Regions from separate parts of the Ructibacterium sp. SJQ-7 genome, predicted to be linked through region 1. Evidence: predicted binding sites of a transcription regulator. Region 1 holds the regulator's gene; the other holds the start of a gene.
The links. The regulator Rex, encoded in region 1, represses fermentation and respiration genes when NADH is low (regulators of the CRP and FNR family bind a similar motif). The targets are predictions, from matches to a motif close to ATTGTTAANNNNTTAACAAT.

Region 1 (15,423 bases):
CTGACGGCGGTTTCAGTGAAAAGTCGCCTGTTTTAATGATAACTGTTAAGCCTTACGACAATTCAACAGGCAAATACGGCGAAGAATATACCGAAACACTTACAATAGGTCGCACAGACGGTGATATGACTTATGTAAAATATAAGGAACAGGTATTTAAAGTTTCATCGGACATTATATCTTTTGCGAATGACTCGTCATACAACATTGTAAGTAAATTGCAGGCGCTTGTTGATATTTCGGAAGTTAAGAGTGTAACGGTAGAGTATAACGGAGCAGAACATACGATTGACATAACTCATAACGATTCGGATATGACTTTTGTGCTTGACGGTCAAAAGGTTGATACAAAGATAACACAAGCAATATACAAGAGCATTGTCGGTTTGGCGGTTGACGGAGTATATAAAGACGAAACACTCGGCGATACCGTTATGAAAATAAAATATAAAGGTATCAAGAGCAGTTCTGATACAGAAATCGAATTTAAGAGTATTGATGATTTGTACTGTGCTTTAATCCGCAACGGTAAAACAGAATTTACAATCAAGAAAAGTAAGCTTAATGAATTTATGGATTTATTCAATACTTATGTTGAAAATCCGGAAAAGCAAGGAGATTAATTATGGAGAATTTATGGAATGACGTGATTCCTTATTGGAACGAAGAATTTATAGAGGCTGATGAAACAGCGGTAAGAAAACCGACTATAACGGCATATCCTGCAAATTCAAAAGGTGCTGTTATTATTTTTCCGGGTGGTGGCTATGTAATAAGAGCCGACCACGAAGGTACTGCATATGCTAAGTGGTTGCAGTCAATCGGTCTTACTGCATTTGTGGTTGAATACAGAGTTGCACCGTACAAACATCCGGCAGAAATAAGTGACGCAATGCGTGCTGTTAAATATGTCAGATATTACGCCGACAAATACGGCATTGATAAGGATAAAATTGCAGTTATGGGTTCAAGTGCCGGTGGACATTTGGCGGCCTCTGTTTCTGTTCATTATGATAAGAAAATGTATGAAGATACAGATGAAATAGATAAAGAAAGCTGTAAGCCTGATGCGACAATTTTGTGTTACCCTGTAATAGATATGTTCGAATACAGACATGACGGTTCAAGAAAAAACTTGATAGGTGAAAGAGCATTACATTCTGATAAAGAGCTTATGTCGCTTTATAAACACGTCACACCTAATACACCGCCTACATTTATATGGCATACATCATCAGACCAGGCAGTACCGGTAGAAAATTCTTTGATGTACGCCGACGCACTAAGCAAAGTGCAAGTTTCGTATGAAATGCACATATACCCAATCGGTTCTCACGGCTTGGGCTTGGCAGACAGTATACCGCACGTTGCACAGTGGAAAGATTCTCTTGAAAAATGGATAAAACTTAATGATTTAATTTAAGTAACTAATGTCACAATAAGTCAGTATCGGCTTGTTGTGACATTTTTTTATATGTGTAAAATGTCAAAATACAAAAAAATACATTTAAAAAGACTATACAAAACGAAATGAGTGTGATATAATAAATGTTATATAATTAACAAGGGGTTTAGAGGACATGAGTGAAAATGAAAAGAAAGTTCCTACGGTCGTAGTTAAACGTCTGCCACGCTATTACAGATATTTGGGCGAACTTTTAAAGCAGGATATAAAGCGTATTTCCTCAAATGCACTTAGCGTAAAAATGAACGTGACTGCATCACAAATCAGACAGGATTTTAACTATTTCGGCGGTTTCGGTCAGCAGGGATACGGCTATAATGTCGAACATCTTTATAACGAAATCGGTGACATATTAGGACTTAATGACGGAGATACTACTGTTATAGTCGGAGCCGGTAATCTCGGCAGAGCATTGGCAAGTCACGATACGTTTGAAAAAAGAGGCTTTAAACTGGTAGGCATTTTTGATAATGACATTAATATAATTGGTACAAAAATCAACGGTATAGAAGTTATGTCAATAGATAAGCTTGAGGAATTTTTGAATTCGCATAGAGTTGACATCGGAATTCTTACCGTACCGAAAGCGGCAGTAATGAAAACGGCTGAAAAATTGGTTAATTGCGGAGTTAAAGGTCTTATGAACTTTTCGTATACCGAACTTAAATTCGATAAGGACGTAGCGGTGGAAAACGTTCACCTTTCAGATCCGCTTATGACATTGTCATACAAAATCAAGCAAAATCAGAATTAAGGTGTTATAATTATGAGAGTTATCGCATTTGTAGGTCCGAGTGGAACAGGAAAGAGTTACAGAAGTGTTATGGTTTCGCAGCAATATGGAGCTGACGCTATAATTGATGACGGCTTGCTTATTTCTCACGGAAAAGTTATAGCCGGCACATCTGCCAAAAAAGAACCGACAAAAATTGCGTCTGTTAAACACGCACTTTTTATGAATCCGTCGCAGGTAAATGAAATAAAAAAAGTTCTGAAAAGGAATAAGATTAAGTGCCTTATGATTTTGGGTACATCTGACGGAATGGTAAATAAAATTGCTAAAAATATCGGTGTTCATGAGGTTGAACAAATTATAAGAATAGAGGATGTTGCAACACCCGAAGAAATGAATATGGCACTTAGAATGCGTACAGTTGAAGGGAAACACGTTATTCCTGTTCCGACATTTGAAATAAAGAAGGAATTTTCAGGATATTTCTTGCATCCGTTAAGAAGATTTCAAAAAAATCTTGATTCGGAAATAACAACCGCCGAGGCTGATAAATCAATCGTCAGACCCACATTCAGTTATATGGGTGACTATATTATCTCAGATAATGTTATAAATTCAATAGCAATACATGAGGCACAAAAGATCGACGGGCTAATTAAGGTGCAAAATATAAACCTAAGAAAAACAGGACACGGTGTACATATAGATATGACAGTCATTTTACAATATGGCTGTGATATTTTTTCTGTATGTAAAAATATTCAGCTTGCAGTCAGAAATAATGTTGAACAATATACGTCGATAAATGCAAGAAGAATAAATATACTTGTTAAAAATCTAAGGAAATAACCATTAAGAAGGGGAAGCTGTATGGATAAATTTGAACTCGTTTCTGAATTTAAACCACAAGGAGATCAGCCGCAGGCAATTCAAACACTTGTTGACGGAATAAAAAAAGGCGAGAAATGCCAAACTTTGCTCGGTGTAACAGGTTCGGGAAAAACTTTCACTATGGCAAATGTCATTGCACAAGTGAACAAACCTACCATTGTACTTGCTCATAATAAAACCCTTGCCGCACAGCTTTGCAGTGAATTTAAAGAATTTTTTCCAAATAACTGTGTTGAATTTTTCGTGTCGTATTACGATTATTATCAACCAGAGGCATATATTCCGCAAACCGATACGTTTATCGAGAAAAATTCACTGACCAATGATGAAATAGATAAACTACGTCACAGTGCCACATTTGCTTTGCTTGAAAGAAAGGACGTTATAATCGTAGCAAGTGTATCTTGCATATACGGTTTGGGCGATCCTGAAGATTATAAAAATCTTATGCTTTCTTTGCGTGTAGGAATGGTAAAAGACAGAGATGAGCTTCTAAAAAAACTTGTTTCAATGCAATATGAAAGAAATGATATTAACTTTGTCAGAAACAAGTTTCGCGTCAGAGGTGACGTGGTGGAAATATTTCCGTCCAATAACGGTGAAAACGCTATTCGTGTCGAGTTTTTCGGCGACGAAATAGAACGTATTTGCGAAGTAAACGTAGTTACAGGTGAAATTGTAGGTGTAAGGCAACACGCAGTTATATCTCCGGCCTCTCACTATGTTACAACCAACGAAAAAATGATTGCGGCACTTGCCGGAATTGAGGCTGAAATGCGTGAACAGGTTAAGTATTTCAAAGAACGTGATTTACTTATCGAAGCACAAAGAATCGAACAGCGTACAATGTACGATATAGAAATGATGCAGGAAATAGGATTTTGTCAAGGTATAGAAAACTATTCAAGACATATAAGCGGTCGTGCTCCGGGAAGTGCACCGTATACGTTGCTTGACTATTTTCCTGATGATTATCTTATGATTATAGACGAGTCACACGTTACAATACCGCAGGTGCGTGCGATGTATAACGGTGACAGAGCCAGAAAAGAAACGCTTATTAAATACGGTTTCCGTTTACCGAGTGCGGCTGATAACAGACCTTTGAAATTTGAAGAATTTGAAGATAGATTAAATCAGGTAATATTCACAAGTGCGACACCGTCAGATTATGAAAAAGAACATTCAACGGTTGTTGCGGAACAGGTTATCAGACCGACAGGACTTCTTGACCCTAAAATAACAATTAAACCTACCGAAAATCAAATTGATGACCTTATCGGTGAAATTAATAAGCGTACCGAACAAGGCTTTAGAACGCTTGTGACAACGCTTACAAAACGTATGGCGGAGGATTTGACCGATTATCTTACCGGTGTAGGTATTAAAGTTCGTTATATGCACTCCGATATATCGACAATCGAACGTGCAGAAATTATCAAAGATTTGCGTATGGGTGAATTTGATGTACTTGTCGGAATTAACCTTTTAAGAGAAGGACTTGACATACCCGAAGTTGCACTTGTTGCGATACTTGATGCGGATAAAGAAGGTTTCTTAAGAAGTGAAATGTCACTTATTCAGACTATCGGTCGTGCCGCGCGTAACAGTGAGGGACAAGTTATTATGTATGCCGATACGGTTACAAAATCAATGAAAAAGGCGATTGACGAAACAGACAGACGTCGAGGTATTCAGCAGAAGTTTAATGAAGAACACGGCATAATACCAAAGACAATTAAGAAAGACATCAGAGATATTATAGAATCATTAAAGCCTATTGAGGACGATACCGAAACCGCAGAAGAAAATATCATAAATTACGAAAAGACCATTGCCGAGCTTCAGGCTAAGATGATTAAAGCGGCTGAAAATCTTGAATTTGAAGAAGCCGCGGCTTTGCGTGACAGAATACGAAAATTAGAAAAAGAAATGAGTGAATAAAATGGATTATGAGCTTAAAAATAAGCTTGTTAAGATAATTTCAAAAAACATTCTCACTCCTGTTATATATATGATTGAAAACGATAATCTACTTGATTTTATATGTTTTTGTGATAGAAATATAAAAATGCAGGAAATATATAATGTAGAACAGCAAATAAAAGAGGTTACAAGCAAAAATGTTGAGATAATCGACATTCGTGAATTCGGCGAATCGGAAAGAATTGAAGTGATAAATCAAGCGACTTTAATTTATTCCGAACATCCGCTGATCGAAAAAATATTTGCTCAATCAATGATGGAAGATTTTAAAATTGCTATGGATGAAAGAAAGGACGTTCAGCAGAGATATAAAGAATGCGGAACGTGCTATTTACAGTAAAACAGAGGTAAATCAATGGAAAAGGATATTATAATTAAAGGTGCAAGAGAGCATAATCTTAAAAATATCGATGTAAAAATACCGCGAGAAAAGCTTGTCGTACTTACGGGACTTTCTGGCTCCGGTAAATCATCTTTGGCGTTTGATACAATTTATGCAGAGGGACAAAGAAGATATGTAGAGTCACTGTCGTCATATGCAAGAATGTTTCTCGGTCAAATGGAAAAGCCTGATGTAGATTATATTGACGGTTTGTCGCCTGCAATCAGTATCGACCAAAAAACAACATCAAAAAATCCACGTTCAACAGTCGGTACAGTTACCGAAATATACGATTATTTAAGACTTTTGTATGCCCGAATCGGTATACCGCATTGCCCTAAATGCGGTAAAGAGGTTCAAAGACAGAGTATAGACCAAATTGTTGACAAAGTTATGTCATTGGGCGAAGGTACAAAAATTCAAATCCTTGCGCCTGTCATACGCGGTAAAAAAGGTGAGCATAAAAAAGTATTTGAAAATGCAAGAAAAAGCGGATATGTGCGTGTAAAGGCCGACGGTGAACAATATGATTTAAGCGAGCCGATAGAGTTAAAGAAAACGCAAAAGCACAACATAGAAATTATCATAGACAGATTGATTATTCGTGAAAATATTGTTCAGCGACTTACCGATTCACTTGAAACAGCCATTGCATTGACAGGTGATGTTGTGCTTGTCGAGGTTATCGGCGGAGAGATTATGTCTTTCAGTCAGAATTTTGCGTGTGACGATTGCGGTATCAGCTTACAGGAGCTTACTCCGAGATTGTTTTCTTTCAATAATCCATACGGTGCGTGTGATAATTGTGACGGTTTGGGGGCGTTGTCTAAAATCGACCCCAACCTTGTTATAGCAGACGAAAATTTAAGTATAATAAACGGTGCTATTTCAGCAACAGGCTGGGCAACTGCAAACAAAAAAGATTCGATGGCTTATATGTATTTTACTGCCCTTGCAGATTACTACGGATTCGACGTAAATACACCGTATAAAGATTTGCCTAAAGATATACAAGACATTATTCTTTACGGAACAGGCGATACAAACATTCCTATGAATTATGAACGCAGTTACGGCAGCGGTAAATACAGTGCACCGTTTGAAGGCGTTATAACAAACCTTGAAAGACGTTATAATGCCAACACATACGATTATGTAAAGAACGACATTGAACGTTACGTCAATGACGTAACCTGTCCGAAATGTCACGGCGCAAGACTTAATGATGAAGTACTTGCGGTTACAATTAACGGAGTTAATATATATGAATTTACAACTATGTCTATCCAAAAAGAAATGGATTTTGTAAATTCATTGGAACTTACCGACCGTGAAAAAATGATTGGCGAACAGATTTTGAAAGAAATCAAGGCAAGACTTAAATTCTTGCTTGACGTAGGTCTTGATTATCTTTCATTGTCACGTTCGGCAGGAACTTTGTCGGGCGGTGAGGCACAGAGAATACGTCTTGCAACTCAAATAGGTTCGGGACTTATGGGAGTGCTGTATATTCTTGACGAGCCGAGTATCGGACTTCATCAGCGTGACAATGACAGACTTATCGAAACACTTAAGCATCTTCGTGATTTGGGTAATACTGTAATTGTTGTTGAACACGACACCGATACAATGTATGCCGCAGATTATATTGTCGACATCGGTCCGGGAGCGGGTGTAAACGGCGGTGAACTCGTAGGAGAGGGTACCGTTGAAGATTTGATTAAATCACCTCGTTCGATTACAGGTAAATATCTTAGCGGTGAACTTAAAATCGAAGTTCCTAAGGAACGCAGAAAACCGACAGGTTGGATTGAAGTACGTGGTGCAAAAGAAAATAATCTTAAAAACATCAACGTAAAAATACCGACAGGTGTTATGACTTGCGTCACAGGTGTTTCGGGTTCGGGTAAGTCGTCATTGGTAAATGAAATACTTTACAAAAAACTTGCTCACGTTTTAAATCGCGCAAGAACTCATGCCGGCGCACATAAAGAGATAAAGGGCATAGAACAGCTTGACAAAATCATTGATATAAACCAGTCGCCGATTGGAAGAACACCACGTTCAAATCCGGCAACATATACAAACGTTTTCGGTGATATTCGTGAAGTCTTTGCATCTACAAATGAGGCAAAAGTGCGTGGTTATAAATCAGGACGTTTTAGCTTTAACGTAAAAGGCGGACGTTGTGAAGCTTGTAGCGGTGACGGTATAAAAAAGATAGAAATGCACTTTTTGGCGGATATATTCGTTCCGTGTGAGGTATGTAAGGGCAAGAGATATAACAGAGAAACTCTTGAAGTTAAATATAAAGGTAAAAATATTTATGAAGTGCTTGAAATGACGGTTGATGAGGGTGTTGAATTTTTTGAAAACATTCCGAAGATAAAGCGAAAACTTGAAACTTTACAGGAAGTCGGTCTTGGATATATCAAACTTGGTCAAAGTTCAACAACTTTGTCAGGCGGTGAAGCACAACGTGTTAAACTTGCAACGGAGCTTTCAAAGAGAAGTACAGGAAAGACGATTTATATTCTTGACGAGCCTACAACAGGACTTCATACTGCTGACGTTCACAAACTTACGGAAGTGCTTGATAAACTTGTTGAAGGCGGTAATACCGTTGTTGTAATCGAACACAACCTTGACGTTATAAAAACCGCAGACTATATTATTGATATGGGACCTGAGGGGGGCGATAACGGTGGTACCGTAATTGCGTCAGGTACGCCTGAGCAGGTTGCAAAGGTTGAAAAATCTTATACCGGAAAATATTTAAAGAAAATGCTCGAATAAAACCTTGACAAAATAAAAAAAGAGTGTTAGAATAACTTTAAAGCGTAGATGAAGACAGTAGCATTAAGCAAAAATCACAAGAGAGAGAACGTCATGGGCTGTAAGCGTTCTTTGATGGGTTTGATGTGAATACCACTTCGGAGCTGCGGACTGAACAATTTATATTAAGTAAGTTTTGCCGTATTCCTTACGAAACAAGGACGAACTAAGTGACAGCTTATATGCTGTAATTAGGGTGGAACCGTGTATATTTATGCACCCCTAAGGTATGGATATTATCCGTACTTTAGGGGTGTTTTTAGTTTATAAAAAGAAAGGACTAATAAAAATGGAAATGAATGAACTACAAACACTAAGACATTCAGCCTCGCATATACTTGCACAGGCTGTAAAAAGACTTTATCCGGATACAAAACTTGCTATCGGTCCGGCTATTGATGACGGTTTTTACTATGATTTTGATACAGAGCATACTTTCACCCCTGAGGATTTAGAAGCTCTTGAAAAAGAAATGAAAAAAATCGCTAAAGAAAACCTTAAAATCGAAAGATTTGAATTGCCGAGAGCAGAGGCTCTTGAATTAATGAAAGATGAGCCATACAAAGTTGAATTGATTAACGATTTACCCGAAGATGCTACAATTTCTTTCTATAAGCAAGGCGATTTTGTTGACCTATGTGCAGGACCTCACGTAAATTACACAAGCAAGGTTAAAGCATACAAACTTTTAAGTGCAACAGGCGCATATTGGAGAGGTAATGAGAAAAACAAGATGTTACAACGTATTTACGGTACTGCTTTCCTAAATAAAGCCGACCTTGAGGCACATCTTGAACAGCTTGAAGAGGCAAAAAAACGTGACCATAATAAGCTTGGACGTGAACTTGAATTGTTTACAACAGTTGATTATATCGGTCAAGGTCTTCCTATTATGCTTCCAAAGGGTGCAAGAGTAATTCAATTACTTCAAAGATGGGTTGAAGATGAAGAACAAAAACGTGGCTGGCAGCTTACAAAGACACCTCTAATGGCAAAGAGCGACTTGTATAAAATTTCAGGTCACTGGGATCACTATAAAGAAGGTATGTTCGTACTTGGCGATGAAGAAAAGGATAAGGAAGTATTTGCACTTCGTCCGATGACTTGTCCGTTCCAGTATCAAGCGTTTTTAAACAGAGGTCGTTCGTACAGAGATTTGCCTATGAGACTTAATGAAACATCGACACTTTTCAGAAATGAGGCGTCCGGTGAAATGCACGGACTAATCCGTGTACGTCAGTTCACAATTTCAGAGGGACACTTGATGTGTACACCTGAACAGCTTGAAGAAGAATTTAAGGGTTGTCTTGAACTTACAAACTATATGCTTACAACTCTTGGATTAATCGAAGACGTTTCATATCGTTTCTCACAATGGGATCCTGACGACAGAGAAAAGTATATCGGTACAGAAGAACAGTGGAACGAGGCACAAGATACAATGGAGAAAATCTTGAAAGACCTTAACATTGATTATAAAGTCGGTGTCGGTGAGGCTGCATTCTACGGTCCGAAACTTGATATTCAAATTAAGAATGTACATGGTAAAGAAGATACCCTTGTAACAATCCAAATCGACCAAATGCTTGCCGAGAAATTCGGTATGGAATACGTTGATAAAGACGGTACTAAGAAAAATCCGTATATTATTCACAGAACATCAATCGGTTGTTACGAAAGAACACTTGCACTTCTTATCGAAAAGTATGCAGGTGCATTCCCGGTATGGCTTGCTCCTGTACAAATCAAGCTTTTGCCTATTGCAGACAGACATCTTGATTATGTATATGAAATTAAGAAACAGCTTGAGGCAAACGGTATTTTGCGTGTAGAAGTTGATGACAGAAGTGAAAAACTTGGTTATAAACTTCGTGAGGCACAGCTTGAAAAAGTACCTTATATGCTTGTTGTCGGTGATAAGGATATTGAAAATAACACTGTATCTGTTCGTTCAAGAAAAGAGGGCGACAAGGGTGCTATGGCAATAGATGAATTTATCAAAGCCGTTAAAGAAGAAATCGACACAAAGAGAATATAATTGTTAATGTAACGTAAATTTGCTCCCCGACATACTATACAGTGTCGGGGAGGGATTTATATGAGGCTTGGACTTTCACGAACAAGAAACAGAAATTTAAAAGGTGTAGGAATATTCTTTACACTGTTTTTTTTAATTTTTCTTATATGGCTTGTTTTCACAAAATTGCAACCGTCTTTTATCGAATATGCAAAGGTGTATTCAAATAACATTGCAAATGAGGTTGTAAACAGTGCAGTAGATGATGTATTTGTTGAAGAAGAATACCAAAGTCTTGCCAAAATTATGGAAAATTCTTCAGAAAGCATAAAGGCAATCGAAACGGATACCGCAAAGATCAATCGCTTAAAATCGGCAATAATACAGTCAATGCAGAAAAATATTGATTCACATAAAAGCGATACGGTATATGTACCGCTCGGAAGCTGCAGTAATTTATATTTTCTTGCCGGACTCGGTCCTAAAGTGCCGATACGAATATATCCGGTTAGTATTGTAAATGCTGATTTTAAAGAGAGTTTTGACTCTGTCGGTATTAATCAGGTAAAGCATAAATTGTATTTAGACGTATCTATGAAAATGTCATTCGTGGGAATGATGTTTGCACAAGCCGACACTGTCGAAACATCAGTGCTTTTAAATGAAACGATTATTGTAGGTGACACACCGACTTATTACGGAAATGGTGGAATGACTGCATCAGTCGAGTAGAAAGGAATTTTATTAATGAACGATATTGAAAAACGTATTGAAGAATTGACAAATGAACTTAATTATCACAACCACAAGTATTATGTTGATGATGCTCCCGAAATTTCTGATTTTGCGTTTGATAAAATGCTTGTAGAGCTTGAACACCTTGAAGAAAAATATCCTGAATATAAAAAGAAAAATTCACCTACCGTAAGAGTAGGCGGAGAAGCTGTTAAAAGTTTTGGTGAAGTTCATCACGACGTGCCTATGTTAAGTCAGCAAAAGGCATTTTCAAAAGAAGAAATACTTGACTTTGACAGACGTGTAAGAGCCGTTGTGCATGATGTAAATTACGTTGTTGAGCAGAAAATTGACGGCTTGTCTGTTTCTCTTGAATATGTGGACGGTGAATTTACAAGAGGTTCGACGCGCGGTGACGGTATTAACGGTGAGGATGTTACGGAAAATCTGAAAACAATTAAGAGCATACCTCTTACTTTAAAAGACGATATACCTTTTCTTGAAGTGAGAGGAGAAGTCTTTTTGTCAAGAGATAACTTTAATAAAATAAACGATATTTTAGAGGCGAGCGAACAACCGCTTTTTGCAAATCCGCGTAATGCGGCGGCAGGCTCACTAAGACAGCTCGATCCCAAAATAGCCGCAAAACGTAATCTTGACATATTTGTTTTTAATATTCAGCAAATACAGGGTAAAGAAATTTCAACACATATTGAAGGTCTTGAATTTTTGAAAGAACAGGGATTTAAAACTATTCTTGATAAAAAATCGTATTCATCTATAGAAAAGGCATATGAGAGAATATTAGAAATAGGTGAGGAGAGAGGTAACCTATATTTTGATATAGACGGTGCAGTAATTAAGGTAAATGAATTGACCGCAAGAGAAATGCTTGGAGATACCGCAAAATTCCCCCGTTGGTCTATTGCATATAAATATCCCGCCGAGAAACAGCAAACGGTTATAAGAGATATTAAAGTTCAAGTCGGAAGAACAGGTGTTCTTACACCTCTTGCAATACTTGATACAGTCCACATTGCAGGCTCAAATGTATCAAGAGCGACACTTCATAATCTTGACTTTATACGTGAAAAGGATATCAGAATAGGCGATACTGTTATTATTCAAAAGGCGGGCGATATAATTCCGGCTGTCGTTGAAGTTATAAAAGAAAATCGTGACGGCAGTGAAAAAGAATTTGAAATGCCGACACATTGCCTTGAATGCGGTGCTTTAATCGTGCGTGAAGAAGGCGAAGCGGCATATCGTTGCACAGGTGTGAATTGCCCGGCACAGCGACTTAGAAATATAATTCACTTTGTGTCTCGAAATGCAATGGACATTGACGGTCTTGGTCCGTCTATCATTGAACAAATGATAGAAAAAGATTTAATCGAAACCGCTGCCGATTTGTATTATGTAAAAGCCGAAGATATAGCCGAAATGGATAAAATGGGTGAAAAATCAGCACAAAATCTTATAAACGCTCTTGAAAAGTCAAAAACAAACCCATTATACAGACTGATAAATGCTTTCGGTATTCGTCATATAGGTGAAAAAGCCGCAAAGATTTTATCGGCAAAATATAAAACTCTTGATAATTTGAGAAACGCATCGGTTGAAGAACTTACCGAAATTGCCGATATAGGCGGTAAAATGGCACAATCGGTTGTTGAATTTTTTATGCAAGAGCAGTCAATCGCTTTTATTGATAAGCTTGAAAAAGCGGGTGTAAACTGTATAGACGACAGTGAAGATTCTATTATCGACAGACGTTTTGAGGGTATGACATTTGTTCTGACAGGAACACTTTCTAAATATAAGCGAAGTGAGGCAGGAAAAATAATAGAAAATTACGGTGGTAAAACATCGTCAAGTGTATCAAAGAAAACAACATATGTTCTTGCCGGTGAAGACACAGGAAGTAAACTTGACAAGGCGAACAGCTTGGGTGTAACGGTTATCAGTGAAGATGAATTTGAGGAGATGATAAAATGATTGAAGAAAAAGCATTTCAAATAAAGGATGAGCTGATTTCCATACGACGTCACCTCCACCGTACTCCTGAAACTGATTTTGAAGAAATAAAAACATCTTCATTTATTCGCAGTAAACTTGACGATTACGGAATACCTTATACAACCTCAGCTAAAACAGGAACAGTTGCCTTGATTAAAGGTAAAAACAGTAATAAAACTGTACTTTTGCGTGCTGATATAGACGGATTACCTATAAAAGACGAAAGCAAATTTGAAATAAAATCGGAACGCGAAGGATATATGCACGCATGCGGACATGATATTCATGCAACGTGTCTTTTAGGTGCGGCTAAAATTTTAAACGATATTAAAGATGAGTTGAACGGAAACGTAAAACTTGTTTTCCAGCCTGCTGAAGAGGGAGTAGGCGGTGCATTACCTATGATTGAGGACGGAATACTTGAAAATCCGCACGTTGACGCGGCTTTTGCACTTCACGTTGAACCGTTAGAAAAGACGGGCAATATCCAAGTTAAGGACGGCTCAATTATGGCGTCGCCCGACGATTTTAAAATTGTTGTTCACGGTGTCGGCGGTCACGCCTCCGCACCTGAAAAATGCGTAAATCCAGTTACTATCGGCACGGCAATTATAACGGAATTTGAAAAAATAAATGCAACTGTTCTAAAAGACAAGCCGTGTGTTATGACGGTTTGCTATTTTAACGGCGGGACTTGCAATAATGCCATTCCGCAAACTGCTGAAATTATGGGTACGGCACGTTCGCTTGACAATGAAACTCGTGAAATGCTCATAGAATTACTTGATAAAACGGCACATGAAACAGCAAAAAAGCATGGAACAACTATTGATTTTACATTCAATAAACTTTTTCCGCCTGTTGTTAATAACAGTGAAATGAATGATGTAATCAGAAACAGTGCAAAAAAGCTTACCTGCATAAACGAAGTAGTGACACTTGATAAACCGGCAATGGCGGGTGATGATTTTTCATATTTTGGAGAAAACGTTCCGAGTGCCTATTTTAAATTAGGTGTAGGAAATGTAGAAAAAGGAGCTGTTTATCCGATACATAGTCCGAAGTTTATAGCAGACGAAGACGCTTTACCTATTGGAAGTGCGATTTTGTCACAAACCGCAGTTGATTATTTAGATACTTATAATAATTAGTTTACCATAAAAATATTATGTAAACTAAATTGATTTTAAGAGGTTTTAAAATTGAAAAAAATAGCAGTTATAGATTGCAGAGCAGATGATAAAACTATATATACTCTTGAAAAATTAAATATCAAAGTAATTCCGACTTTAAAGATTGATAATCTGTATGACTCCGTTGCAACCCACGCAGATATTCAAATTCACTATATCGGAAATAATTGTTTTATATCTGCTCCCGAAACATATGAACATTACAAAAAATATATGCCTAAAAAGTGTACTTTAATTAAAGGACAAAACAATATAGACTCAAAATATCCGTATGACGTGTGGTACAATGCTACGGCTTTAAAAGATTATGTTATTTGTAATAAAGCATATACTGATAAAACGATTCTTGATAGTCACAATAAAGAAATTATTAACGTCAAGCAGGGGTACAGTAAATGCAATATTTGTATTGTAGACAATAATGCAATTATAACGTCTGATAACGGAATAGCCAAGACAGTGGCACAAAAGGGAATAGATGTCCTAAAAATATCATCAGGTCATATTGAATTGCGAAAACTTGATTACGGCTTTATTGGTGGAGCAACGGGACTTATAGATAATAACACGCTTGCTGTAAACGGTGACATTAATTCTCATCCCGACAGCGAACAAATTAAGGTGTTTTGCCATAAATATAATGTTGATATTATTCCGCTTAAAGACGGTAAATTAGTTGATATTGGAACAATTATAGTAAATATTTAAGTTAGGACTTGATTTTCACAAATAAATCTGATATAATATTCAAGAATTAAATAAAGGGAATGAGGTTCTCCCTTAGTATAATACTAAAACCGCTTATTTAAGCTGATGACTTCTGCACTATTTTTTTAATGCAGAAACATCAGCTTTTTCTGTATTTTATGGAGGAATATTTATGTTTTTTAGTTTAGCAATCATTTTATTGTTCGGTCTGTTACTTGGCGGAATATGCAAAAAACTACGATTGCCGTCACTTATATGAATGTTGGCAGTTGGAATTATAATAGGACCGTATGCACTGAATTTAATTGATACATCAATTCTTGAAATATCCGCACAATTACGCAAAATTGCATTAATTATAATTCTTGCAAGAGCCGGATTGTCGCTCAATGTGTCGGAATTGAAAAAAGTCGGCAGACCTGCTATAATGATGTGCTTTGTTCCGGCTTGTTTTGAAAT
Region 2 (15,423 bases), 290 kb from region 1:
TCTGAAATAGTAAGCCAGACTCATACCGCATTTTCCCGCTCCGATAAATCCTATTGCGTTTATATTATCACCTCCGATAATATCACCGCAACGCACTAAATGTCAGGTGCAATTTTCTTCCGAAATACCGCCCATCAGTTTTATTTTATCATATTTTGTTTTGTATTACAATATTATTTCACTAATTAATATTATATTTTTTCAACAAAAAATGACTTAGAACAAAGTTCTAAGTCATTTGGTGCCGATGACCGGGGTCGAACCGGTACGGGAATTTCTTCCCACGGGATTTTAAGTCCCGGGCGTCTGCCAGTTCCGCCACATCGGCATACTTGTCAACAACATATGAAATTATACCATACTTTTTGACATTAGTCAAGACTTTTGTACGAAAAAAGATTAAAAAAGCAAGTCTGTTTTTATAACAGACTTGCTTGATTTGTCATTTTATTTAGCCTCTGTTGTAGGTTCCGGCGTATCCTTTGGCTGAATAACCATTTTATCAATCTTATCTTGGTTTACCTCTACCTTGATACCCAATTCTTCAGCTTTCTTTTCAAGAGCCTCTTCTTGTTTCTTTGAAGTGACTGCCGACTGAACTGCTGATTTATTGTTTTCCAAATACTCACTGAACTTTGAATCCGATTCGTCTATCGGTAATCTTTTTATGATGTGATAACCGTAGTCTGATTTACACATTGTAATTTCGCCCGGCTCGATTGACTTTGTCGCATCTTCAAATTCAGAAACCATTTCACCGTCTGTAAAGAAGTATCCGTCTTGATTTGATTCCATACCCGGGTCTTCATTGTATTCCTTTATAAGTGCATCGAAATCTTCACCGTTCTTTGCTCTTTCAAGAATTTCGTTTGCTTTCTTTTCAGCCTCTGCAAGCTTGTCTTCATCAAGATCTGCACCTGTCGTCATATCCTTTGTTGAAATAAGAATATGCTTTGCTCTTAAATAATTATCTACGAAATATTGCTTAACTTCATCATCTGTCGGTTCTGCAACGTCAAGCTGATCCATTATCTGCTTTGAATATGTTGATGCCGAAATAATTGTTTCCATTATATCATCATCAACACCGTACTTTTTAAGCAACTTATCGCCGGCTTTTTTACCGCCCTGTTGAGCCTTAAAATTTGAAATAGTGCTTTTAACTTGTTTAGCCTCATCGTCGGTTAGAGTTATATCCATTGCCTTTGCAACTTCTTTTAGAAGATATTCTTGCTTTAGATTATCAACTGCGGTGTCTACGTCCTCTGTACCCATTCCGTAATTTGCGAAGAAATTAACCGCACCTTCCGTAATATTAGTATCGCCTATTTTCATAACAGTTTGACCGTTTCCCGAACAACCTGCAAGCAGCATTGCACCAATCAATGATACACTTGCTATTTTTCCAAATCTGCCAAAATTCATAATTATATTCCATAGCCTTTCTGCCCACAATTATTATATTCTAACGCTTATCAGCGGGCAGATAAGTCGTTATATTCGTTATATGTTTAACACATACAACACATATTAGTATATTCCTTATTGACGTTTATGTCAATAGATTTAAAAAATTGTTTACAAAAAGACCATAATTTACTTATGATCTTTTCATGTATAATTCAATTTTATGAAAGCATTAATACAACTTCAAGCACAATCACAATCGCACTTAAAATGCTAAGCACTGTTACACCGAGAACGCATTTCTTTTTAAGTTTTACAAAACTCGATTCAAGTTCTGAAATTGTATTTTTTGTATTAAGTTGTGTATTCTTCAAATCGAACACACTGTCATTAAGTTTTGAAATCGAATTAAATGCTTGTTTAACTTCCGAAACACTTTTCGCTATTTCATCAACCGAATTTTTGATCTCGGAATAATTATCCTTATGTTCTTTCATTCTTTCGTTATCTTGAACATCAATAATATTCAACTTTTCCGAAATATCTTTAATCTTCGATTTCAAGCCGTCAATATCCTCTGACACATTTTGAATTTTGCTTTCAACATCATCAAATCTGTCTGACATTTCAGATACAGAAACAACGCTTTCGCGAATGTTATCAAGCTTATTGTCAATCTTTTCAACCGAATTTTTAACGGTATTCTTAACTTTTTCCTTTATACCGCTTTCGTCAACGGCATTTTTAATATCTTCCTTAATATCCTCTGCCGTTTTTACAACCTTTTCAAAAGAATTATCTTTCTTTTTTTCTTCTTTTTCGTTTTCAGCCTCAGTTGTATTTTCGGCTTCTTTTTTAGCTTTAAATTCATCAACCTTGCTTACAACCGTGTCTTTAAACTTTCTTGCGCCGTTTTCAATGTCACCGGCTTTTTTCTTGAATTTATCAATAACACTTTGAATATTAATCGTTTCGTTCAAATTAATTCTTTGAGTGTTTTCAACAGGCTCTGCGTCGGCATCATTATCTGTTTTTACATCGACATTTTTCAAAAATTCTTCATATTCCTCGTCAGTGCCTGTGTAAAAAGCGTCCTGACCGTCATATGATTCTATGTTCATTCCCTTTTTATCCATCTTGTCACCCTTATTTCCGTGAAATTTCTTAGCTATATCTCTGCCCTTTTCATAGGCATAATCAAAAAACTTATCAAATCTACCGGACATATAATTAATCCTCTTCTGTTTCAGGTTTTTTAGCGTTTATTATAACAACTTCATCATCGTCATAACTGTCTGTATCGTCTGAATTTACGTTGTAAATTCTTTCACCGCACTTTGAGCAGTACACATCATCAGAATGATTATACGCACCGCATTTCGGACACTTTACGTTTTCTTTAAGCTGATAAAGCTGTTCTTTAAGCTCGTTAACTTCCTCAGTCATAGCGTCGATTTTAGCGAACTTTTCTTCCATATCGTCAATCACTTCGCCTGTTGATTTATAATTTTCATATACAGACTTACCGATTTCGGTATAGATGTCCTTAATTTTGCTTTTCGTTTCGCTTATTGAAAACTTTAATTTTGTTTGGTTTACTATGTTGTTTGTTTTCTCAATGACTGTTTTTGTCACCTGCACCGCGCTGTCCTTAGCTTTGTTTGCGTGTTCCTTTATTTTATCAAATACTTCTTCCATTTTAAAATCGCTCCTTCCTAATTTATTATATGCCGATTAAATTAATTATTTATATTATAACATAAAATGAGTGCTTTTATATGACATTTTCATTATTTTTTCGTTTCACAACAAATTCTGACATTACGTTATTTTGAGTAAAAAGGAAAAGGGGCTACCTTTCGGTAACCCCCGTTGATTGATTATGGAATACAGAACTTTATATTCCGCAATCAATTATATACCTATTTCCGATAAATTTCAACAATTAGTTTACACCTTTATAAGCGTCTCTCATAATCTGTTCAATTTCCTTAACAAGCGGCAACTTCGGATTTGCAGTTGTACACTGATCCTCAAAAGCCTTGTTTGCAATGTCAGGAACATTTCTCATATAAGTTTCTTCATCAATTCCGCATTCAGAGAATGACAACGGCTCATTAACTTCTTTCATAAGGTCTATAACCGCATTTATAAGGCTCTGTACACCCTCTTCTGTTGTTTTTGCAGGAAGTCCCAAGAATGCTGCGATTTCAGCATACTTTTCATCTGCAATGAACTTCTTATACTTAGGGAATGACACAAACTTTGAAGGTGTCGACGCATTATACTTAATTACGTGCGGCAACAATACTGCATTTGCTCTGCCGTGAGGGACGTGATACTCACCGCCGATTTTATGAGCGATTGAGTGATTTAGTCCCAAGAATGCGTTTGTAAATGCCATACCTGCCATACAACTTGCATTGTGCATCTTTTCTCTTGCCTCTGCGTCCTCAGCACCGTTCTTGTATGCTCTCGGAAGATACTTGAATACAAGCTGAATAGCTTTCATTGCAAGACCGTCTGTGTAATCCGACGCCATTACAGATACATACGCCTCAAGTGCGTGTGTAAGCACGTCAAGACCTGTGTCGGCAGTTGCTGATTTCGGAAGTGACATTACAAACTGCGGGTCGATAATCGCAATATTCGGTGTTAGTTCGTAGTCTGCAAGAGGATACTTCATATTATTCTTCTTATCCGAAATAACCGCAAAACTTGTTACTTCACTACCTGTACCGGAAGTTGTCGGAATAGCTACAAGTTGTGCCTTATTACCCATCTTAGGGAACTTAAACGCACGTTTTCTTATATCAAGGAAACGAAGTCTCAGTGAATTAAAGTCTACATCAGGGTGTTCATAGAACAGCCACATACCCTTTGCGGCGTCCATTGCACTGCCTCCGCCAAGTGCGATAATTACGTCAGGCTTAAATTCGTCCATCATCTGTGCACCGCGTTTTACTGTTTCGATTGACGGGTCAGGCTCTACATCTGAGAAAATTTCACAATGAACGTGCTCCGTTCTCTTTCTTAGGTAATACAAAATCTTATCTACATAACCAAGAGAAACCATACCCGGGTCTGTTACGATAAATGCACGAGTGATATTCGGCATTTTTTCAAGGTACTGAATTGAATTATGCTCAAAATAAATCTTATCCGGAACTTTAAACCACTGCATATTTACTCTCCTCTTAGCCACTCTCTTCTGATTTATAAGGTTCACCGTTGTAACGTTACCGCTGACACTGTTACCGCCGTAGCTACCGCAACCAAGTGTAAGTGACGGCATATTTGTATTATAAATGTCACCGATTGCACCGTGTGATGACGGTGAATTTACGATAAGACGGCTTGCTTTCATTGTTGCAGCATACTTTTGAATTACATCTTCATCATTTGCGTGAATAACAGCCGAGTGTCCCATACCGTGGAACATAACCATTTCTTCTGCTCTGTCGATTCCTTCTTCTGTTGAATCAACGATAAAGTATGCAAGTACCGGACTCAACTTTTCTCTTGAAAGCGGATATTCAGGGCCTACGCCGTCAAGTTTTGCAAGAAGAATTTTCGTACCCTCAGGAACTTTCACTCCCGCTTGCTCCGCAATCCATGTTGCAGGCTTACCTACAATTACAGGGTTTACAGCACCCTTTTCACTGTCGATGCAGTAATCGCTAAGCTTTTTAATTTCGTCAGGCTTTGCAAAGTAGCAGCCGTATTTCTTCATAAGTCTTTCAAATTTCGGTGCGATTGCCTTATCTACGATTGCGGCTTGTTCAGACGCACAAATCATACCGTTGTCGAATGTTTTTGAAAGGATAAGGTCGTTAACCGCTTGTTCAAGGTCAGCACTCTTATGAATGTAGCAAGGTACGTTACCCGGACCGACGCCAAGTGCAGGCTTACCTGTTGAGTATGCCGCCTTAACCATTCCGCTGCCGCCTGTCGCAAGAACTGTTGCAACACCCGGATGATTCATCAGTGCGTTTGTTGCCTCGATTGATGGGTATTCAATCCACTGTATACAGTTTTCAGGTGCACCTGCCGCAACTGCCGCATCAAGAACTATCTTGGCAGCCGCCGCACTGCATTTTTGAGCGCCCGGGTGGAAACCGAAAATAATAGGGTTTCTTGACTTAACGGAAATCAAAGCCTTAAACATTGTTGTTGATGTAGGGTTTGTAACAGGTGTAACACCACATACAACGCCTACAGGCTCTGCTATAATTTCGTAATCTTCAAGGTCGTTTTCAGCAATAACACCGACTGTTTTTTCATTCTTGATTGAATGATAAACATATTCTGTTGCAAACATATTCTTTGTTATTTTGTCCTCATACACGCCTCTGCCTGTTTCCTCAACAGCCATCTTTGCAAGCTCCATATGCTTGTCAAGACCTGCAAGAGTCATTGCCTTTACGATTGCGTCAATCTGTTCTTGATTAAGTGCCATAAATTCGTTCAAAGCTTTTTGTGCTTTTGCAACGTAGCCGTCAATCATTTCATTTACGTTAATCTCTGCCATAATAATTCCATAGCCTTTCTGCCTACGGGTTGTTAGTTTTCTTTACATCTTATTGTAGGCTGATAAGATGTTTATACAGAAGACTCTGTTTTGACATAGTATGAAATCTTCCGAATTTTTATTATTAACTTTGTTTATTTAGATTGATAAATTTTTATCGTTATTTATTTATCAATCTTTACAACACTATTATACGAAATTGTTAAACTTTTGTCAATAGTTTTTTTGATATTTTTATTCTTTGTAAGTTTTTCATATATAATTCATTACTTTCTTGTTTAAAACAAATAAAAAAGTATTGCATTTTCAGCAATACTTTTTATATACATTCTTTTATATACTTTCCAATCTGTTTATCGACTCGATATCTCCTACAAGCACGACAATATCGGTATCTTTAAATTTGTATTCGGGTTCAGGTGAAATATTCACCTTACCGCCGTTATTACTCTTTATCGCAACAATATTTACGTTATATTTTTTACGAACAGACAATTCCATAATGCTCTTGCCTATCCATGTGTTCGGTACAACAGCGTCCACAATACTGTATTCGTCCGACAATTCAATTATATCAAACAATCTGTCCGAAACAAGTTCTATTGCGGCTTTAATGCCTGCCTCCTGTTCGGGAATTATAACATTATCCGCACCGACTTTTTTCAGTACGGTTTTGTGCATATTATCCTTTGCTTTACAGACAACCTGCTTAACTCCCATATCTTTTAGTGCAAGAGTTGTAAGTACGCTGTCCGTTATATCGTCACCGCCGATACACACGATTGCACAATCCGAGTTTTTCACTCCAAGTTGTTTTAACAAGCTTTCGTCTTTTGCGTCGGTACAAGCCGCTCTTGTTACCAAATTTGCAATAGCGTTTATTTTATCCATATTTTTGTCTATCGCAAGCACTTCATAACCCATATTAAAAAGTTGCATTGCAACAGATGTTCCGAACCTGCCCAATCCTATTACTGTAAAAGTTTTCATAACAAATCCCTAGCCTTTCTGCTATCCGACAATGAAACTACATTCCGGATACCTTATATCATTAGTTTTTCTGATGCGAGTCATAAACACAACGCTTATCGTCATAATGCCCACTCTGCCGAAGAACATATACACTATAAGCAAAATCTTTGTAAATGTGGACGCGCTCCCCGATACACCGACCGAAAGACCGACCGTACTGTATGCCGACGCAGCTTCGTATATCGAATTTATCAAATCTTGATTATCAATATAACTTATAAGCACCGAACCGCCCACAACAAGCATAAGCCACAAGACAAGCAATGCCATTGCGTGAAGAATAGTCGTGTGTGCAACTCTTCTGCCGTGAATAACAACATCAGATTTGCCACGCAATACGGAAATCAAAGTCATTATTACAAGTACAGCCGTTCCGAGCTTTACGCCGCCCGCAGTCGAGCCTGAAGCGCCGCCTATCATCATAAGCACCGTTCCCCAAGCCTTTGACAAGTCGGTTAAATTATTCTGTATAAGTGCGTCAAATCCGGCCGTTCTTGTTGTGACCGACTGAAAGAATGACGCCAATATTTTCTGACCGACACTTTCAGCACCGATTGTATTTATGTTGCCGTATTCAAGAATGAAATACACAAATGTACCCACGACAATAAAAAATATCTGTGCCAAAATTATTACTTTTGAATACACGTTAAGTCGTTTCCACGATTTTTTTGCGATAATATCCTCCCACACAATAAAACCCAATCCGCCTATGGCAACAAGTATCGCAAGCGTACAAAGCACAAGCGGATCGTGTCTGTATGAAAGCATACTTTTTCCGTCACCGATTATATCAAATCCCGCATTGCAAAATGCCGATACGGAATGAAATATACTAAACCACATTCCTTTAAAAAATCCGTATTTCGGTACAAAGCGTATTGAAAGCACTATCGCGCCCGACAATTCTATAATTCCCGTTATATACAAAACGTGCTTTGCAAGTTTGACTATTCCCTCAAGGCTTTCCGTACCCATTGTCTGAGCTATAAGCATTCTGTTTCTAAGTCCGATTTGTCGGTTTGAAACTATAAACACAATACAAAGTATCGTCATAAATCCCAAACCGCCGAGCTGAATTAAAAACAGTATCACCGCTTGTCCGAACAAGCTGAAATATGCACCGACATTTATAAGCGTAAGTCCTGTTACGCAAGTTGCGGACGTTGTTGTAAACAGTGCCGACAAAAACGGTGTCACAACTCTTTCTTTTGACGAAATCGGCAACATTAAAAGTAATGCTCCGACAAGGATAATCAACGCAAATCCAAACGAAATACACCTTGCCGTATTTATTCTTTTGTGAAATAAATTTTTTCTGATAATATTCATATTTATTTGCTTCCTCCAAAAAATACTCAAAAATCACATCTTCCGATGTAATTTTCGGAGCTGTCGTCAGACTCTTTAAGTTCGTTTCCACGCATACGGCGAAAACAATATAAGTATCGGATAAAATTCAAGTCTGCCTACAAGCATACCTATTGACATCGCTATTTTTGACAATGCCGAGAAATCGGCAAAACTGCCTGTCGGACCTACCAATCCCAATCCCGGACCAATGTTGTTCATAGTCGCAATTACGGCAGTAACCGTTGTTGTAAAGTCCTTATTATCAAAGCTGATAAGAAGAATTGACACAGCCGCAAACAACATATATACAACGAAATATCCCAACACACCGTTTACAATATTCTTTTCAACCGTTTTGCCGTCAACCTTAACCGAAAATATACTTCGCGGACTTACCGCTTTTTTTATTGAGTGAGTGGCTGTTTTCATAAGTATAATAAATCTTGTAACTTTCATACCGCCGCTTGTTGAGCCTGCACACGCGCCGACTACCATCAATAATACAAGTATAATCTGTGAAAGCATAGGCCAACGCACAAAGTCGGCAGTTGAATATCCCGTCGTTGTCATAATTGACGACACTTGGAAGAATGAATATCTGAACGCTCTGCCAAATCCGTGATACATAGGCATAATATTAAGTGCAATAATTACCGTTGCACCTATCATCATTCCTATATACCACTTAACTTCGTCATTATTCTTTATCTGCGAGAATTTTCTTGCAATTATCAAGAAATACACGTTAAAATTCAATCCGAACAACATCATAAATATACCGATAACATAATCGATATATGCACTGTTATAATACGCAACGGAACTATTCTTTATTCCGAAACCGCCTGTACCGGCTGTGCCGAACGTATGGAGCAAGCTGTCAAATACAGGCATACCGCCAAACAGCAAAAGCACAAATTCAATGACCGTAAGCGCTATATATATTCCGTAAAGTATTCTAAGCGAAAACTGCCATCTGCTTGCAAGTTTGCCTACAACAGGTCCCGGCATTTCCGCTCTCATCATATGAGTTGTTCTTGTATCCTTTGACGAAAAAATCGCCATTGCAAACGCGAGTACACCCATACCGCCGAGCCAATGAGTAAAGCTTCGCCAAAAAAGCAAGCTCTTGTCAAGTGCCTCGACATTTGTAAGTATAGATGAACCGGTTGTTGTAAAACCTGACACCGTTTCAAAAAAACTGTCCACAAAACTCGGTATCTGACCGCTGATATAAAACGGCAGACAACCGATTATTGATATTACAATCCAGCCTATCGCAACGATAAACATTCCGTCACGTCCGTAAAGGCTTTTATTTTTCGGTGCTTTTGCAGATACACAAAGTCCGATTAATACGGATATTACTATCGGTATTACATACGCCAAAGCTATTGACTCACCGTAAAGCAAAGACAATCCCAAAGGTGCAAGCATTGTTGCCGCAACGGCTACAAGTATTCGTCCTACGGAATATGCTATCATCCTATAATTCATATCTTTTCCTTTCGTAACCGCTATGCAAGTATATCGCCGAGTGTGGCAATATGATGCGTTGTCATAATCACAACCGTATCACCGACTTCAAGTTTACTTTCACCGTCCGGCAGCATAATCTTGTTATTTCTGAGAATTGCCGCAATCAAAGCATTATGTTTCATCTTAATCTGTGAAAGTGACTTTGAAGTAAGCTCGGATTCTCTTGTAACTCTGAATTCCATAGCTTCAGCTTTATTGTTTACTATTCGGTAAAGACTTCTCATTTCCGTATCCTTTGCCGATTTCATCGCTCTTGTGTAACCGATTATAATATTTGCGGTTATGTTTTTAGGCGTAACAATACTGTACACGCCTGTGTTTTCCATAAGCTCCGCAAACGAAAGACGGTTTACCTTTGTTACTATCTTATCGACAAATCTTGACTGCGAATACATTGATATAATCATATTTTCTTCGTCAATACCCGTCAGTGCAACAAGCGAATCAACTCTGTCAATGCCCTCTTGCGCAAGAACGTGCTTATCTGTTCCGTCGGCACACACAATATCCGCTTTCGGCAAATGCTCGGTCAATTCCTTACATCTGTTCATATTGTGTTCTATAATTTTAACCCTTATGCCGCTTTCAAGAAGCTGTTTCGCAAGATAAAACGATATTCTTCCGCCGCCGATTATAATTGCGGTTTTAACCTTTGTGTTTATAACACCTATCTCACGCATAAATTTCGCAACATCTCTGTGAGATGCGGTTATGTGAAGTTTATCTCCGCTTTCGATAACAAAATCACCGTTCGGAATATACACCTCATTACCGCGTTGCACCGCACATATAAGAAGTTTTATCTTAAACTTTTTGTATATCTCAAAAATAGCTTTTCCGCAAAGTGCATTATCCGAACTGATGTTAAATTCAATAAGTTCAATTCTGCCTTTTGCGAAAGTTTCTGTTTTAATTGCGGCAGGGAAACGAAGTATTCTCGATATTTCGCAAGCAGTTGCATATTCGGGATTTACTATAAGATTTATTCCGAGAGCGTTACGCATAAAATCAAGCTGTTTAAAATATTCTCTGTTTCTCACTCTTGCAACACATCTGTCCGCACCGAGTTTTTTAGCCATAACGGTGCAAAGTGCGTTAAATTCGTCATTTTCCGTAACGGCAATAAATATGTCCGCCTTGTTAGCCTCCGCCTCGCGCAAAGTTTCAAGGTCAGTACCGCTCCCGCATACGCACCTTACATCATAATCATCTTGAATTCGGTCGCAGATTTCACTTTTAATATCAATAAGAACTACGTCGTCGCCCTCATAATTAAAATCCTCTACAAGCTTTCTGCCGACCTTACCGCCGCCTACTACGATGACATTCATTTTTCTTCTCTTTTCTCCCGTGTCATAAGCAATAATACCGCTTCTCTTGCATTTCTGCCATTGTACAAAATATTATAAGCTTCTTCAACAATAGGCATTTCAACATTATATTTGTGTGCCATTTCATATGCCGCCGTTGCGGTGTTTACACCCTCAACAACCATATGAACGCTTTCCAAAGTTTCCTTTAAACTCTTGCCTTGACCCAACAGTATTCCGGCACGTCTGTTTCTCGAATGCATACTTGTGCAAGTAACAATCAAATCACCTACACCGCTAAGTCCCATAAATGTCTTTTCATTTGCACCCATAGCCTTGCCGAGTCTTGCAATTTCAGCAAGACCTCTTGTCATAAGTGCCGCTTTTGTATTGTCGCCGTAACCAAGTCCGTCACTTATTCCCGCACAAAGTGCGATAACGTTTTTAAGTGCTCCGCCAAGTTCAACACCGATTATATCGGTTGAAGTGTACACTCTGAACATATCGCCCATAAACACGTCTTGAATAAATTTAGCCGTATCAATATGCTCCGACGCAACAACATTCGTTGTAGGAAGTCCTCTTGAAACCTCCTCTGCGTGTGACGGACCGCTCATAACAGATATATCCGCCTGCGGAATTTCTTCTTTATACACCTGCGAAAGACGTAAAAGTGTACCTTCTTCAAGTCCCTTTGATATATTTACTATTTTCTGTCCCTCTTTAACGTGCGGCGAAAGCTGTTTCGCCGTTGTTCTCGTTGCCGGTGACGGTGCGGCTGTTATAATAAGCTCCGCTCCGTCTGTACATTCAGCCATATCGTGACTGCAATAAATTGTATCCGGAAATTTCACTCCCGGCAAAAATTCTTTGTTTTCTCTGTCTTTTTTCAGTCTGTCCGTTTCTTCCTGTATCCACGACCATAAATATACATTATGTCCTCTTGAAGATAAAAGTATCGCTATGGCAGTTCCCCAACCGCCTGAGCCAATTACTGCAATTTTCATTTTACTTCTCCTTTTTTTGCTCCAAGTTTGTTTTCTGTACCATTTAACAATCTCTTTATATTTGCATGATGTCTTGCTATTAAAAGTCCGCCGATAATAACAACGCACATAAGCTGAATTGCATCAACGTTCTTTGTAACAATCATTTTAACGATTTCTATAACTATGTACATTGCACCGCCCAAGATTGAACCGAGCGATACATACCTTGTTACTGCCATAACCGCTATTGCAACGACAGCCACAATAAGTCCGACTTTCCAGTCAAGCATTAACACAACACCAAGCGAAGTCGCAACGCCTTTGCCGCCTTTAAATCCGAAGTAAAGCGGAAAATTATGACCGAGAATTACGCATACACCTGCGATATAGCTTATAACAGGATATATTTCATCTGTACCCGCAATATTTTTTACAAGTCTTGATAAAAGTATCACGACTATGCCTTTTAACACGTCAAGCAACAGTGTTATAACACCCATTTTCTTGCCGTATGTTCTTAGCATATTCGTTGCACCCGCATTTCCCGAACCGCTTTCACGGATATCCTTACCGCTCAGCATTTTTGAAAGCAGTATAGAAAAATTAACCGAACCGATTAAATATGATACTATTGCCGTCAGGGCAATTATTAAATATGTCATAACTATCTCCCATTACATTTTCTTTTCATTTTTCTCTCTTACGATAAACTTTATAGGTGTTCCCTCAAAACCAAATGCCTCACGCACTTGATTTTCGATAAATCTCAAATACGAATAGTGGAACAAATCCTTTGAATTTGCGAACAAAATAAATGTCGGCGGTGCTGTTGCAGCCTGTGTACCGTAGTAAACCTTTAAACGTCTGCCCTTGTCTGACGGTGGCTGTTGCTTTGCCATTGCTTCGTTTAAGACGTCGTTAAGCATACCGGTTGTAATTCTTCTCTTGTGCTGCTCATTTACTTTCTTGATAAGTTCCAAAAGCTTGTCAACTCTCTGACCTGTCTTTGCACTGATGAATATAATTTCCGCATAAGACATAAACGCAAATTCTTCACGCACACGCATTGTAAAGTTTTTCATAGTCTTTGTGTCTTTAGAAACAATATCCCACTTATTAACCGCAAAAATACAAGCCTTACCCTGCTCGTGAGCATAGCCGGCAACCTTTGTGTCCTGTTCTGTAATACCCTCGTTTGCGTCAATCATAATAACACACACGTCACTTCTGTCAACCGCCGCAAGCGAACGTACAACACTATAACGCTCTACGTTTTCGTCAATCTTACCGCGTTTTCTCATACCGGCGGTATCGATAAACAGATACTTGTCGCCGTTCTTTTCGTAATGTGAGTCGATTGCGTCACGCGTTGTTCCTGCGATGTTACTTACAATAACTCTGTCCTCACCCAAAATTTTATTTATAAGCGACGATTTACCTGCATTCGGTTTACCGATTACCGCAACTTTAATTTCGTCCTCGTCATCTGACGTATCTGCGTCCTCAGGGAACAAGTGAGTAACTTCGTCAAGCAAATCACCTACACCCAAACCGTGAGTTGATGAAATAGCAATCGGATCGCCAAGTCCCAAATTATAAAATTCATAAAATTCAAACGGCGGATCGCCTGTATTGTCAACCTTGTTTACGGCAAGCACAATCTTTTTCTTCGCCTTTAAAAGCATTTGTGCAACGTCCTGGTCATTTGCCGTAACACCGTCTTTTACGTTTGTCATAAGCACAACAACGTCTGCCATTTCAATAGCAAGCTGTGCCTGACGGCGCATTTGTACAAGGATTTCGTCCTTTGACGCAGGCTCGATACCGCCTGTATCGATAAGCGTAAAGTGCTTGTCAAGCCACACTGCGTCAGAATAAATTCTGTCACGCGTTACACCCGGTGTGTCCTCTACTATACTTATTCTCTTTCCTGTTATCTTATTAAACAAAGTCGATTTTCCGACGTTCGGTCTGCCGACTATCGCTACCAATGGTTTCATATTCTTCTCCTTTTAAAATTCAAGTTCTTCTCCCAAGATTTTCTCAATAAATTCATATCCGTCATTTATGACAGGCTCTATCTTCACATTCAATGCTTTTTCAACGTCTGATACAGTCAAATCATCAAGGAAAATCCCGTCTTCATCTCTCAGCATACTGTGCGGAATAAGCATTATATCCCCTATAGGCTTGTCTTTAAGCTGGTCGATTATATCTCCGCCCGTGACAAGTCCCGAAACGTTTACGCCTCCGCCGAAAAAGTTATTTTTTATCGCATAAACAGTTATCTTTACGTCTGTCTTTTCCATAAGACGTTCCGACAAACCCGTTATAAAAGATGCCGCCGCCTCACCCGTTACAAGAGTTACATTTCTGTCATACTTTTTGTTTTTCACAAGTTTAATTGCCGAATCAAATTCTTCTGCCATACTGGCAATCAATCCTACACCGTTTTCAAGCTGCGGAAAACCCTCATACACTTCTGCGTCAGGTATAGGCAATTCCGCATTCAAATAAAATTCGTCAGAAAGATAAATTAGCCTTGTTCCAAGTTTATCATACAGTTTTTTCTGCCAAGTCTCAACTTGTTTTATTGTTTGTGCGGAAGTTTCCTTTGTAAACGGTTTCAGCGGATAAAGTCCGTCACGATAGCGTGTAAGACCGACAGGAACGATTGATACACTGTTTACATTCGGGAACAGTGCCGCCAGCTCGGATATTGACCTGTCAAGTTCCTTGCCGTCATTAATTTCGGGACAAAGCACTATCTGACAGTTCATATAAATATTATTAGCCGCAAACTTTTTCATTATGTCATAGCACTTACCCGCAAAACGATTATTCAGCATTTTACATCTAAGTTCGGGATTGGTTGCCTGAACCGATACGTTAATCGGCGAAACACGCATTTTTATAAGTCTGTCTATTTCTTCGTCTGACATATTCGTAAGCGTTACATAGTTTCCCTGCAAAAACGATAATCTCGTATCATCATCTTTAAAATAAACCGTTTCACGCATACCTTTAGGCAACTGATCTATAAAACAGAATATACACTTATTTCGACAACTTTGTGCCTCGTCAATAAGTCCCTCTTCAAATTCAATACCTATATCGTCGTAATCATTTTCAACCGTTATAACTTCGGTAGTACCGTCCTTTTTCAGTATTTCGAGAGTAACTTCATATTCGGCTGTAAGATAGCGATATTCCAGTATATCGTGAAAATCGTGTCCGTTGATGCTTATCAGCTTATCCCCGA

Region 2: the regulator Rex is predicted to act here: its motif matches at 6,137-6,156, upstream of adhE (bifunctional acetaldehyde-CoA/alcohol dehydrogenase).

What each region holds. Positions count from the first base shown of each region.
Region 1 covers NZ_CP195193.1:279,730-295,152, forward strand. The annotation lists gene ACSAMO_RS01315 (DUF4340 domain-containing protein) at 1-623, shown strand, start outside; gene ACSAMO_RS01320 (alpha/beta hydrolase) at 626-1,423, shown strand; gene ACSAMO_RS01325 (redox-sensing transcriptional repressor Rex) at 1,581-2,219, shown strand; gene ACSAMO_RS01330 (Asp23/Gls24 family envelope stress response protein) at 2,232-3,047, shown strand; gene uvrB (excinuclease ABC subunit UvrB) at 3,069-5,033, shown strand; gene ACSAMO_RS01340 (hypothetical protein) at 5,035-5,415, shown strand; gene uvrA (excinuclease ABC subunit UvrA) at 5,431-8,253, shown strand; T-box leader at 8,290-8,519, shown strand; gene thrS (threonine--tRNA ligase) at 8,582-10,330, shown strand; gene yunB (sporulation protein YunB) at 10,391-11,041, shown strand; gene ligA (NAD-dependent DNA ligase LigA) at 11,057-13,042, shown strand; gene ACSAMO_RS01365 (M20 metallopeptidase family protein) at 13,039-14,214, shown strand; gene ACSAMO_RS01370 (DUF6873 family GME fold protein) at 14,266-14,964, shown strand; fluoride riboswitch at 15,011-15,086, shown strand; gene ACSAMO_RS01375 (cation:proton antiporter) at 15,224-15,423, shown strand, end outside.
Region 2 covers NZ_CP195193.1:571,654-587,076, forward strand. The annotation lists gene ACSAMO_RS02645 (Rossmann-like and DUF2520 domain-containing protein) at 1-96, opposite strand, end outside; tRNA gene ACSAMO_RS02650 (tRNA-Leu) at 240-328, opposite strand; gene ACSAMO_RS02655 (foldase protein PrsA) at 448-1,425, opposite strand; gene ACSAMO_RS02660 (hypothetical protein) at 1,629-2,633, opposite strand; gene ACSAMO_RS02665 (zinc ribbon domain-containing protein) at 2,638-3,105, opposite strand; gene adhE (bifunctional acetaldehyde-CoA/alcohol dehydrogenase) at 3,353-5,938, opposite strand; gene ACSAMO_RS02675 (potassium channel family protein) at 6,272-6,928, opposite strand; gene ACSAMO_RS02680 (TrkH family potassium uptake protein) at 6,950-8,302, opposite strand; gene ACSAMO_RS02685 (TrkH family potassium uptake protein) at 8,378-9,820, opposite strand; gene trkA (Trk system potassium transporter TrkA) at 9,841-11,193, opposite strand; gene ACSAMO_RS02695 (NAD(P)H-dependent glycerol-3-phosphate dehydrogenase) at 11,190-12,179, opposite strand; gene plsY (glycerol-3-phosphate 1-O-acyltransferase PlsY) at 12,176-12,823, opposite strand; gene der (ribosome biogenesis GTPase Der) at 12,836-14,161, opposite strand; gene ACSAMO_RS02710 (DUF512 domain-containing protein) at 14,174-15,423, opposite strand, start outside.